DNA from 2 places in the Streptomyces sp. NPDC030798 genome. Region 2 is predicted to be linked to the other one. Evidence: riboswitches for the same ligand, from Rfam matches in the RefSeq annotation. Region 2 holds a riboswitch; the other holds the start of a gene.
The links. A riboswitch is a leader RNA that binds a small molecule or an ion and turns the genes downstream of it on or off. The one in region 2 is predicted to bind cyclic di-AMP.

Region 1 (5,605 bases), on a different contig from region 2:
GGCACGGAGGGCTTCCTGGTCGGGCTGGGGCTCGCGGTCCTGCCCGTGCCCTGGCTCATCGCGGCGTTCCGGTGGCTGGACCGGGTCGAGCCCGGGCCCTGGCGCAACCTCGTCTTCGCGTTCGCGTGGGGCGCGTGCGCGGCGGCGCTGATCGCCATCATCGCCAACAGCTTCGCGACCCGCTGGATAGCCACCTCCACGGCCGACCCGAGCAGTGCCGACACCCTCGGCGCGACCGTCATAGCACCGGTCGTGGAGGAGTCCGCCAAGGCCGCCGCCCTGTTGCTGGTGTTCCTCTTCCGCAGGCGGGACTTCACCGGCATCGTGGACGGGGTCGTGATAGCGGGGATCACCGCGACCGGCTTCGCGTTCACCGAGAACATCCTCTACCTGGGCACGGCCTTCGGCACCGACCAGCTCACCGGTGGCCGCGGCATCGCCTCCGTCACCGCCGCCACCTTCTTCGTGCGCGTCGTGATGTCGCCGTTCGCGCATCCCCTGTTCACCGGGCTCACCGGTATCGGCTTCGGCCTCGCCGCGCTCAGCGCGGAGCGCCAGCACGTCCGGCGCGCCCTCCTCCCGCTCGGCGGGCTGCTGCTCGCGATGAGCATGCACGCCTTCTGGAACGGCTCCTCGGCCTTCGGCGAGTTCGGGTTCTTCGCGGTGTACGCCGCCTTCATGGTGCCCGCGTTCGGGCTGCTGACCTGGCTCGCGATATGGACCCGGCAGCGGGAGCTGCGCACGGTGCGGGAGGAGCTGCCGGTGTACGTGTACGCCGGGTGGCTGGGACCGGGCGAGCCGTTCGCGCTCGGCTCGATGAAGGCCCGGCGGCTGGCCCGGGACCACGCCCGGCAGCACTTCGGGGGGCGCCCGGCGGCACGGGCGGTGGCACAGTACGAGGCCTACGCCACCTCGCTCGCCTTCCTGCGGCACCGGGGGCGGCGGGGGCGCGCGGGGACGGACTTCGTCGCACGGGAGCGGGAGCTGCTCGCCGAGCTGTGGAGGCGCAAGGACGTCGCCCGGCCGGCCCTGGAGTACGCGGCCCGGGCGTCCGCGCCGGCGCCGGTTCGGGTGCCGGCGGCGTACTGGACGCCGTACGGGTACCCGGCGGCGCCGTACCCCGCTTACAACCCGTACCGGTCGTAGAGCCACGGGGCACGGCGGGTTCGGCGCCGCCGGAGTGCGCCGTCGCGAACGGAGGGGTCAGGCCGACGCGTCCGTGAGCTTCTTCAGCTCCTCGTCCGTCAGCCGGAGCTGTGCCACGCCCAGCAGCGCCGGGAGCTGGTCCACCGTGCGGGCCGAGGAGATCGGGGCCGTGACCGTCGGCTGGGCGGCGAGCCAGGCCAGGGCGACCGTGGCGACGGGGGCCTCGTGGGCCCGGGCGATCTCGTCCAGGGCGGTGAGGACCTTCTGGCCGCGCTCGGACTCCAGGTGCTTGGCGGCCCCTGCCGCGCGGGCACTGTCGACCGTCGTACCCGGGCGGTACTTGCCGGTGAGGAACCCGGAGGCCAGGGCGAAGTACGGCACGGCCGAGAGGCCCTCGCGGGCGGCCAGGTCCTGCAGCGGGCCCTCGTAGGTGTCCCGGGAGACCAGGTTGTAGTGGGGCTGGAGCGCGACGTAGCGGGCGAGGCCCTCGCGGTCGGAGAAGTCGAGCGAGGCCTGGAGGCGCTCGGCGCTGATGTTGGAGGCGGCGATGTGCCGGACCTTGCCGGCCTTCACCAGCTCGTCCAGGGCGCCGATGATCTCCTCGACCGGCACCTCGGGCTTGTCGAAGTGGGTGTAGTAGAGGTCGATGTAGTCGGTGCCCAGGCGGTGCAGCGAGGCGTCGGCGGCGGCCTTGATGGTCGCGGCGGACAGGCCCTGGAACTGCGGGTGCTGGCTGACCTTGGTCGCGATGACGACGTCGGAGCGGTTGCCGCGGGCCTTGACCCACTTGCCGATGATCGTCTCCGACTCACCGCCCTGGTTGCCCTCGACCCACGCCGAGTAGGAGTCGGCCGTGTCGAGGAAGTTGCCGCCGGCGGCCGTGTAGGCGTCCAGGACGGCGAAGGAGGTCTCCTCGTCGGCGGTCCAGCCGAAGACGTTGCCGCCGAGGGCCAGCGGGAAGACCTCGAGGTCGGAGGAACCGAGTTTGCGCAGAGAAGCAGTCATGTGTCGGTTCAACGATCACGTGCGCCCCACGGATTCCGGGATGCGTACGAACGGTGTGCAAAACGATGCGCCACAACGACCGGCAGCCCTGACGTCGGGGGGGATGCCGTCAGGGCTGCCGGGACTTTCGGGGCGGGGTGGGCTCAGGGGTTGAGGCCCTTGCCGCGCAGCCAGGCCATGGGGTCGATGCCGGTGGCCTGGCCGCCGGGGTGGACCTCCAGGTGCAGGTGCGGGCCGGTGACGTTGCCGGTGGCGCCGACGCGACCGATGACCTCGCCGGTGGACACCTTCTGGCCGACCTTGACGTTGATCGAGGACTGGTGGCAGAACCACAGCTCGGTGCCGTCGTCGAGGGTGAGGATCGTGCGGTAGCCGTAGGAGCCGGCCCAGCCGGCCTCGGTGATCGTGCCGCTGTGGATGGCCTTGATGAGGGTGCCGGTGGGGGCGGCGAAGTCGAGGCCGGTGTGGTAGCCGGAGGACCACATCGAGCCGGCCTCGCCGAAGGTCGAGGTGATCGTGTACGACGACGTCGGCAGCGTGTACTGCTTGGCCAGCGCGGCCAGGCGCGCGGCCTCGGCCCTCTTCTTGGCGGCGGCCTCGGCCTCGGCCTTGGCGTCGGCCGCCTCGGCGGCGGCCGTCTTCTCCGCCTTGGCGGCCGCGGCGATGACCTGCTTCTGGTCGGCGGCGACGGCGGCCGCGGTGGCCTTGAGGTCGGCCTTGCTCTGCTGCTGCTCGGCCTGCGCCATGATCCGGTTGCGCAGGGCCTCGCCCGCGTCGGAGCCGTTCTGGTCGCTGTCGGTGGCCGTCGTGCCGACGGTGCTGAGGGAGGCCTGCGTGGCCTGCGCGTCGGAGTGGTCGTCGCCGAACAGGGAGCCGACGGAGGGCAGGTCGGGCATGGAGATGGACACCGGAGGCTTGCCGGTGTTGGCGCTGGCCATGCCACCCGCGCCGACCGCCGCTATGACGCCGACGCCGAGGACGGTGGAGCTGCGGGCGAGCCCGCCGCCGCGCTGCCGGGCGACCCGGTGGCGGCCACGGACCGGGCGGAGGGACTCCTCGGTGGGGTTCCACTCCTCCCACGGGCCCTCTTCGGGGCGGTGGTCGCCGTAGCCGAAGGTGTCGAACTCGCGCTGAGCCGGCACGAACGGGGCTTCGGGGGCAGGCCGGTTGGACGCCACGCGGGCGTACTCCTTTCCTTCCTCCGCCTACCGGGTTAGCTGACGGGTTCGGAGCAGGAAGGTCTCCTACGCGCGTATACCTGGCGTGGACTCTGCGAGTTCACGTCGGCATCCGCGTGATTCACCCCAGGGTGGTGGTTCCCCGGTTCCCTTGCGGGATTCGGCGCGTGCGCACGGAGCCGTCTCGGGTGACGGCTGGGACGACCGCGCTGCGTTATCGAACGTTAATAGACCGGCGTATGAGATTCCAAGCTGTTCCGCTTGATCATTAGTGCCGATTCAGCGGGACGTACACGCCATGACCCGCTCAAACCGGACTAGTTGACCGACGTTCAGGAGTCACTGCCGGTTTTGATGGTGACTCAGTCGTGATGCGGAGGGCTTCCGTCCGATCACCCTGAGTAGTAACACTCTGAGGAGTAAAGGGGCATCGTCGGGACACGAGCCGGGAAACGCTCAGGGCCGGGATCCATGTGCTGGATCCCGGCCCTGAGCCTTCAGTAGCGGGGACAGGATTTGAACCTGCGACCTCTGGGTTATGAGCCCAGCGAGCTACCGAGCTGCTCCACCCCGCGTCGTTGTGACTCCAGTGTACGCCATGCGCGGGGTGCCGAGCACACGGCTTGTGCGTGACCTACGGCTCAGGGCAGCAGATGGGCGTTCGGCCGCTTCGCCAGGTCCTCGAACTGCGGCAGCAGGACGACGTCGGCGCCCGCGCCGACCAGCACACCGGTTCCGTCGGCCGCCGTGACGAACGTGTCCGGTTCTCGCCAGGCCGTGACCACCCGCCGTACCCCCGCGTCGACGATCAGACGGGCGCAGGGTGCGGGGCGGGAGGCGCGGCGGGAGCAGGGCTCCAGGCTGCTGTAGACGGTCGCGCCGGCCAGGCGCGGGTCCGCCGGGTCGGTCTTGGCGAGGGCCGCCTCCTCGGCGTGCACCACCGGGTCGCCGCCCTCGCGCGAGTGGCCGCGGGCCAGCTCGGTGCCGTCGGCGGCCACCACCACCGCGCCGACGCTGAAGGCCGTCTCCGACGGCGGGCACAGAGCGGCCAGCTCGCAGGCGGTGCGCAGCCAGTGGCGATCGGCGGCGCTGGGCTCGCGGCCGGTGCCGGGGGCGGTGGGCTCGTAGCGCATCAGGACGACGTCCTCGATCCGGCGGCTCTCGGCGAGGCGGAGCCGGCCGCCCTGGTACGCCCCCGGGCCGAACAGGCGCGGCGCCGCCGGGTCGCCGACGAACAGCGGGGCGAGCACCAGCTGCAGCTCGTCGGCGAGGCCCCGCTGGAGGAGCTGGGTGTGCACGGTGCCGCCGCCCTCGACCATCAGACGGCGGACGCCGCGCACGTCGTGCAGGTGCTCCAGCAGGGCGCGCCAGTCGAGCTCGGGGCCGAGGGAGACGACGTCGGCGGTGCCGCCGAGCGTGCGCGTGGCGGCGTCGGCGCCCTTGTCGGTGGTGTACACGAGCTTCTCGCCGCCGGTGTGCCAGAAGTGGGCGTCCGGGTCGAGGTCGCCGGATGCGGTGACGGTGACCTTCAGGGGGTACTCGGGTCTGCCCTCGGCCCGGCGGGCCGCGCGACGCTCGGGCGCGTTGACCAGGAGGCGGGGGTTGTCGGCGCGGATGGTGCCGGCGCCGATGAGGATGGCGTCGACCGAGGCGCGCACCTCGTCGACCCGGTCGAAGTCGGCCGGGCCGGAGAGCAGGAGCCGGTCGGGGCCGGTGTCGTCCAGGTAGCCGTCGAGGGAGACGGCGGCGGACAGCAGGACGTACGGGTACGGCATCGGCGCGCTCCCTCTGATGGAACCCGGCGGTCCCGGTTTCGACGGCGATCTTGGTTCAACTTTGAAACAAACTTACACTGGCTGCATGACGACCCGCTGGCTCACTCCCGAGGAGCAGCGCGCCTGGCGCGCCTACATCGCCGCCTCCCGGCTTCTGGAGGACGCGATCGACCGGCAGCTCCAGCAGGAGGCCGGCATGCCGCATCTGTTCTACTCCGTGCTCGCCAACCTCTCCGAGGCCCCCGACCGGCGCCTGCGCATGACCGACCTGGCGGAGAAGCTGAAGATCACGCGGAGCCGGCTGACGTACGCGGTCACCCGGCTGGAGCGGGACGGGATGGTGCGCCGGGAGAACTGCCGCTGGGACAAGCGCAGCAGTTTCGCCGTGCTGACGGAGGCGGGGACGGCCGTCCTGGAGCGTACGGCACCCGGGCACGTCGAGACGGTCCGCGCGAGCCTCTTCGACCGGCTCACGCCCGAGCAGGTGGGGCAGCTGGAGGA
Region 2 (5,605 bases):
GCACGAGCTGTGCGTGGAACACGGCGTCGCCAGCCCGGCGGCCGCGTTCCCGGAGTCGTACGAGGAGATCGCCGCCTTCGCAGACACCGCCCGCTTCCCGGTGGTGGCCAAGAACCGGGAGGCGTTCGTGCGGCGCAGGCACCCCGCCGTCAACGGCACGACGCGGATCGCCACCCGTGAGGGCCTGCTCGCCCTCGCCCGGGACTGGGGCGAGCGACCCGGTGTCATCCTCCAGGAGTACCTGCCGAGGGAGGAGGCCGAGGACTGGATCGTGCACGCCTGCTTCGACGCCGACTCCGCCCCGCTCGCCCTCTTCACCGGCGTCAAGGTCCGCTCCTGGCCGCCGCACGCGGGCATGACGGCGAACGCGTACGTCGTCGACAATCCGGAACTCGCGGACCTCGCCGCACGTTTCATCAAGCAGATCGGCTTCAGCGGCGTCATCGACCTCGACCTGCGCTTCGACCGCCGCGACGGACAGTACAAACTCCTCGACTTCAACCCGCGCATGGGCGCCCAGTTCCGGCTCTTCGAGAGCGAGTCGGGCGTGGACGTCGTACGCGCCCTGCACCTGAACCTGACCGGCCGGCCCGTCCCGGAGGGTGAACAGCGCGCCGGCCACCGCTACATCGTGGAGAACATCGACCTGCCCGCCCTCCTCGCCTACCGCCGCAGCGGCTACACGACGCCGCACGCGCCGCCGAGGGCGAGCGGGACGGAGCTGGCCTGGCTCGCGGGTGACGACCCGCTGCCGTTCCTCACGATGCTCGCCCGCTTCGTGCGTCCGGGCGCGAAGCACCTCTATCAGCTGTGGCGGACCAACCGCCGCGGCGGCAGCACCAGTTCTGCCACGAAGTAGGCAAGGCCACGAAGGTGGCGCAATGTGTCTCTGGGGAGGGACTTCGTGATTCGACCGGTTGCAGTCATCGGGGCCGGGCCGTTCGGCCTGTCCACCGCCGCCCATCTGCGTGCGCGCGGCATCCCCGTCCGCGTCTTCGGCGACCCCATGGTCAGCTGGCGCGACCACATGCCCGAGGGCATGCTCCTGAAGTCGACCCCCGCCGCCTCCAGCTTCGACTGCCCGCAGCCCGGTCACACCCTCGCCGACTACTGCGACGCGGCCGGCGCCCGCCGCCTCGTGACCGACGAGGACATCATCCCGGTGGAGACCTTCATCGCCTACGGCGAGTGGTTCCAGCAGAAGCTGGTCCCCGGCCTGGAGCGGGTCCGCGTCGTCTCCGTCGACCGGGCCGAGGGCGGCGGATTCGACCTCAAGCTGGACTCGGGGGAGCAGCTCACCGCGCGCGCGGTGGTGGTCGCCACGGGCCTGTCCGGGCTCGCGCACCTCCCGGCGGAGCTGGCCGGGGCGGCTGCCGACGGGCCCACGCCCACGGGCCCGGTCTCCCACAGCTCCCAGCACCACGACCTCACCCGCTTCGCCGGCAAGGAGCTGATCGTCGTCGGGGCCGGCCAGTCCGCGCTGGAGACCGCGGCCCTCGCGGCCGAGGCCGGCGCCCAGGTGCGCGTCGTCTCGCGCGGCCGCGGCCGGGTCGCCTTCGGGGCGCCGCCCTGGGACCAGCCGAAGCTCCGCCCCGAGTCGCCCTTCGGCCGCGCCTGGTCGCTGTGGGCGCTGAGCTACTACGCCGACCCCTACCGCTTCCTGCCCGAACCGGCCCGGCACTACCTGGTCCGCCGGGTCCTCGGCCCGCTGGGCGCCTGGTGGCTGCGCGACCGCTTCGAGGGCACGGTCCAGGTCCACGAGGTGGAGCGGGTGCTCGGCGCCGAGGTCGCCGACGGCGCCCCGGCCCTCACCGTCCGCACCCACGGGGGCCGCACCGAGCGGCTCACGGCGGACCACGTCATCGCCGCCACCGGCTACCACGTGAACATCGCCGCGATGGACTTCCTCGGCCACGAGCTGCGCACCCGGCTCGCGGTGAGCAGGGGCGCTCCCCGGCTCGGCGCCGGATACGTCTCCTCCGTGCCCGGCCTGTACTTCACCGGACTGCCGGCCGCGTCCTCCTACGGCCCGGTGATGCGCTTCGTCTGCGGCACGGAGTTCGCCTCCCCGCGGCTGGCCAAGCACCTGGCGGCCGCACACGGCTGAGCCCCGCGGCGGGCGGCCGAAGCCCTTTCCGGTACGGCCGCCCGCGCACGGCCGCCCGCGCGCAACCGAGGCGGCGTGGCCGGAATTCCCTGCCGGGGTACTGCCATCAAGGGGCCGGCGCACCCCACTTGGGCCCTGTCAGCACACAAGTCCGGGAAGAGCGGGGTGAGTCGGCGGGGCCTGCTCTCCGTATTCTCTGATCATGGCCGCACCTCCCGCATACGCACTCATCGCCACCGACCTGGACGGGACGCTGCTGCGCGGCGACGACACCGTCTCCGACCGGTCGCGCGCCGCCCTCGAGCAGGCGGCGCGGGCCGGGGCCCGGCACCTGGTGGTCACGGGCCGGCCGGCCCCGCGGGTGCAGCCCCTGCTGGAAAGCCTCGGCTGCACGGGCCTGGCGGTGTGCGGGCAGGGCGCGCAGGTCTACGACGCCGGCGCCGACCGCCTGCTGTGGTCGGTCCGGCTGGACCGGGAACTGGCCGAGACCGCGCTCGGCAAGATCGAGGCCGAGGTGGGGCAGGTGTACGCGGCCGTCGACCAGGACGGTGTGGACGGGCTCACGCTCATCGAACCGGGCTACCGGATGCCCCACCCGACCCTGCCCGCCGTGCGGGTCGACCGTCGCGCGGAGCTGTGGGGCGCGCCGATCAGCAAGGTGTTGCTGCGCCATCACACCCTCTCCGACGACGCGTTGGCGGCGGTCGCCCGCGCGGTGGTGGGCTCCCTGGCGACCGTGACGATGTCGGGGCCGGGGACGGTGGAGCTCCAGCCGTGCGGGGTGACCAAGGCCACGGGGCTGGCGCTGGCCGCCGAGCACCTCGGCATCGCCCCCGGGCGGGCCCTCGCCTTCGGCGACATGCCCAACGACATCCCGATGTTCCACTGGGCCGCGCACGGCGTCGCCATGGCCAACGCCCACCCCGAACTCCAGGCGGTCGCCGACGAGATCACGGCAACGAACGAGGACGACGGCATCGCCGTCGTCCTCGAAAGACTGTTCCCGACCGGTTGACCGAACCATCGACCGACTGACCGGAATATCAGTAGCAGCCCGCCACGGGCGCTCGGAGCCCCACTGTCGGGGGCCCGTCGGCCCCGGTCAGTAGGCGCCGAACACGTTGTCGATCGACCCGTAGCGCGCGGCCGCGTAGTTGCAGGCGGCGGTGATGTTCGCGACCGGGTCGTAGATGTCGTACGACGTTCCGGCCACGTGGTACGTGTTGAACGTGGGGTCGATGACCTGCAGCAGGCCCTTGGACGGGATGCCCTTGGCCGCGTTGGAGTCCCACAGGTTGATGGCGTTGGGGTTGCCGGAGGACTCGCGGATGATGTTGCGGTAGATGCCGTGGTAGGTGCCCGGGATGTGCTTCTCGGCCATGATCGCGAGGGACTCGCGGATCCAGCCGTCCAGGTTGTTCGGGTATCCGGCCGGGGTCGTGGAGGCCGTCGTGGCGGCCGGGGTGGCCGCGGAGGCGCTGGTCGCACCGATGAGCGGGAGGGCGAGCACGGCGGCGCCGGTGCCGGCGACGGCGAGCGTGCGCAGCAGGCGGTGGGTGCGGGCGCGGCGGGGCTGAGCGGCAGCAGGCATGGCGAAGTTCCTCTCCGTCGCCTGCGAGGTGAGCTGTCGGGTTCGGGCGGGGAGGTGCCCGGCCGTGCCCCCGTAAGGAGGCACGACTTCACCCCTAGCCGTTCCGGTACGGCGTGTGCCGGCCGGTCCGGCGGCTTACCTGGGTCCCCCGCTCCTGCCGTACGGATGAGTCCGTCGATGGGTGATGCCAGACGCGGCAGGATTCGGCGTCCGTCTGGCGTGGCGGGAACGTATGCGAGAGCACATGTCCGGAACAAGTACTGGATTCACACAACGCGCTACTTGACCTTGGTCTGAGGCATTTGAGGCACTTGATCCTTTGCGGTTGCCAAGGCTCAACTCGCCGACGCCACAAGGTGAAGAACGTGTGAGGAGGGGTCGGACGCACCGACGGGTCCGCGTGACCCACTTCACGAAATGGCAAATTACTCTAAATCAGACATGGGCGATTTGCGTTTCGGCTCGCCGGGGTGGAGTCGCAGGTCGGCCGGCCTTCGGGTGTGCCTTGTGGCGTTGTGCTAAGTCGGTAAATATGTGTTCATACCGTCCGATCAAAAACATAACGGTCGTGATCCGATACCGCCCAGGCTGGACCGGTGGGCGCTATCGGTGATCGAAACAGGACCGGATACGCTGACTTGAGTGATGGCAGCGACCTATCGACAAACCGTGTAATCGCCAGCAGACACCAGCAGACAGGAGACCCCTCGTGACCGTCGTCGGGCCGTTCGGGCTGAGCGTGCGGGACCAGGCTCTCGAAGCCGATGTCCAGGCCGGATTGACGGCTGTCGAGGAAGGCTTGCTCGAGGCCACCAAGAGTGAGGTCCCGTTCATCACGGAGGCCGCACAGCACCTCGTACGGGCGGGCGGGAAGCGGTTCCGGCCGCTGCTCGTGATGCTCGCGGCGCAGTTCGGCGACCCGTACGCGCCGGGGGTCGTCCCTGCCGCGGTGGTCGTGGAGCTCACCCACCTGGCCACGCTGTACCACGACGACGTCATGGACGAGGCCTCCGTGCGGCGCGGCGTGGACAGCGCCAACACCCGCTGGGGCAACTCCGTCGCCGTCCTCACCGGCGACTTCCTCTTCGCGCGCGCCTCCCAGATCCTCGCCGACCTCGGCCCCGAGGCGGTCCGGGTGCAGGCCCTCGCGTTCGAGCGGCTGGTCACCGGGCAGATCCTGGAGACCGCGGGCCCCTCGGACGGCCGCGACCCGGTCGACCACTACCTGGACGTGCTCGGCGGCAAGACCGGCTCCCTGGTGGCGGTCTCCTGCCGGTTCGGCGCGATGATGTCCGGCGCCGACGAGACGGTCGTCGACGTGCTCACCCAGTACGGCGAGCGGCTCGGGGTCGCCTTCCAGCTCGCGGACGACGTTCTGGACATCGCCTCCGACTCCCACGAGTCCGGCAAGACCCCCGGCACCGACCTGCGCGAGGGCATCCCGACGCTGCCCGTGCTGCGGCTGCGCGAGCGGGCCGCCCGCCTGGGCCTGCCCGAGGACGCGGCGCTGTGCGAGCTGCTGGACTCCGACCTCACCGACGACGCCCGGCACGCCGAGGCGCTGGCCGCGCTGCGCGCGCACCCCGCGCTGGAGCAGGCCCGCCGGGACACCGTCCGCTACGTCGAGGAGGCGCGCTCCGCGCTGGCCCCGCTGCCGGAGTGCGACGCCAAGGCGGCACTGCTCGAACTGTGCGACGCGGTGGTGCACCGCGCCGGCTGACGGCCCCGCCCTTCATGGGCGGCATGCCGCGTCCCTCCGTCCCGCGCTGACCGGAGCCCAGAGGCCCCCCACCCGTGGCGTCCCCCCACGACCCCTACGGGTCGGGCGAGGCGTCGGCCCCGTGTGTCATACCGCAGGCGTACACGGAGTTGGCCCCGAGGTCTGACGCTTCCTCACGGCCGATTTG

Region 1: another riboswitch for cyclic di-AMP. It lies ahead of ACZ404_RS22825 (M23 family metallopeptidase); the one in region 2 lies ahead of ACZ404_RS33605 (transglycosylase SLT domain-containing protein).

Annotation. Positions count from the first base shown of each region.
Region 1 is NZ_JBVIDR010000010.1:19,310-24,914, forward strand. Features, by position in the region: gene ACZ404_RS22815 (PrsW family intramembrane metalloprotease) at 1-1,146, shown strand, start outside; gene ACZ404_RS22820 (aldo/keto reductase) at 1,204-2,151, opposite strand; gene ACZ404_RS22825 (M23 family metallopeptidase) at 2,295-3,329, opposite strand; cyclic di-AMP (ydaO/yuaA leader) riboswitch at 3,339-3,505, opposite strand; tRNA gene ACZ404_RS22830 (tRNA-Met) at 3,831-3,904, opposite strand; gene ACZ404_RS22835 (dihydrofolate reductase family protein) at 3,971-5,104, opposite strand; gene ACZ404_RS22840 (MarR family winged helix-turn-helix transcriptional regulator) at 5,190-5,605, shown strand, end outside.
Region 2 is NZ_JBVIDR010000019.1:127,552-133,156, forward strand. Features, by position in the region: gene ACZ404_RS33590 (carboxylate--amine ligase) at 1-859, shown strand, start outside; gene ACZ404_RS33595 (FAD-dependent oxidoreductase) at 905-2,107, shown strand; gene ACZ404_RS33600 (HAD family hydrolase) at 2,310-3,122, shown strand; gene ACZ404_RS33605 (transglycosylase SLT domain-containing protein) at 3,210-3,698, opposite strand; cyclic di-AMP (ydaO/yuaA leader) riboswitch at 3,702-3,881, opposite strand; gene ACZ404_RS33610 (polyprenyl synthetase family protein) at 4,408-5,418, shown strand.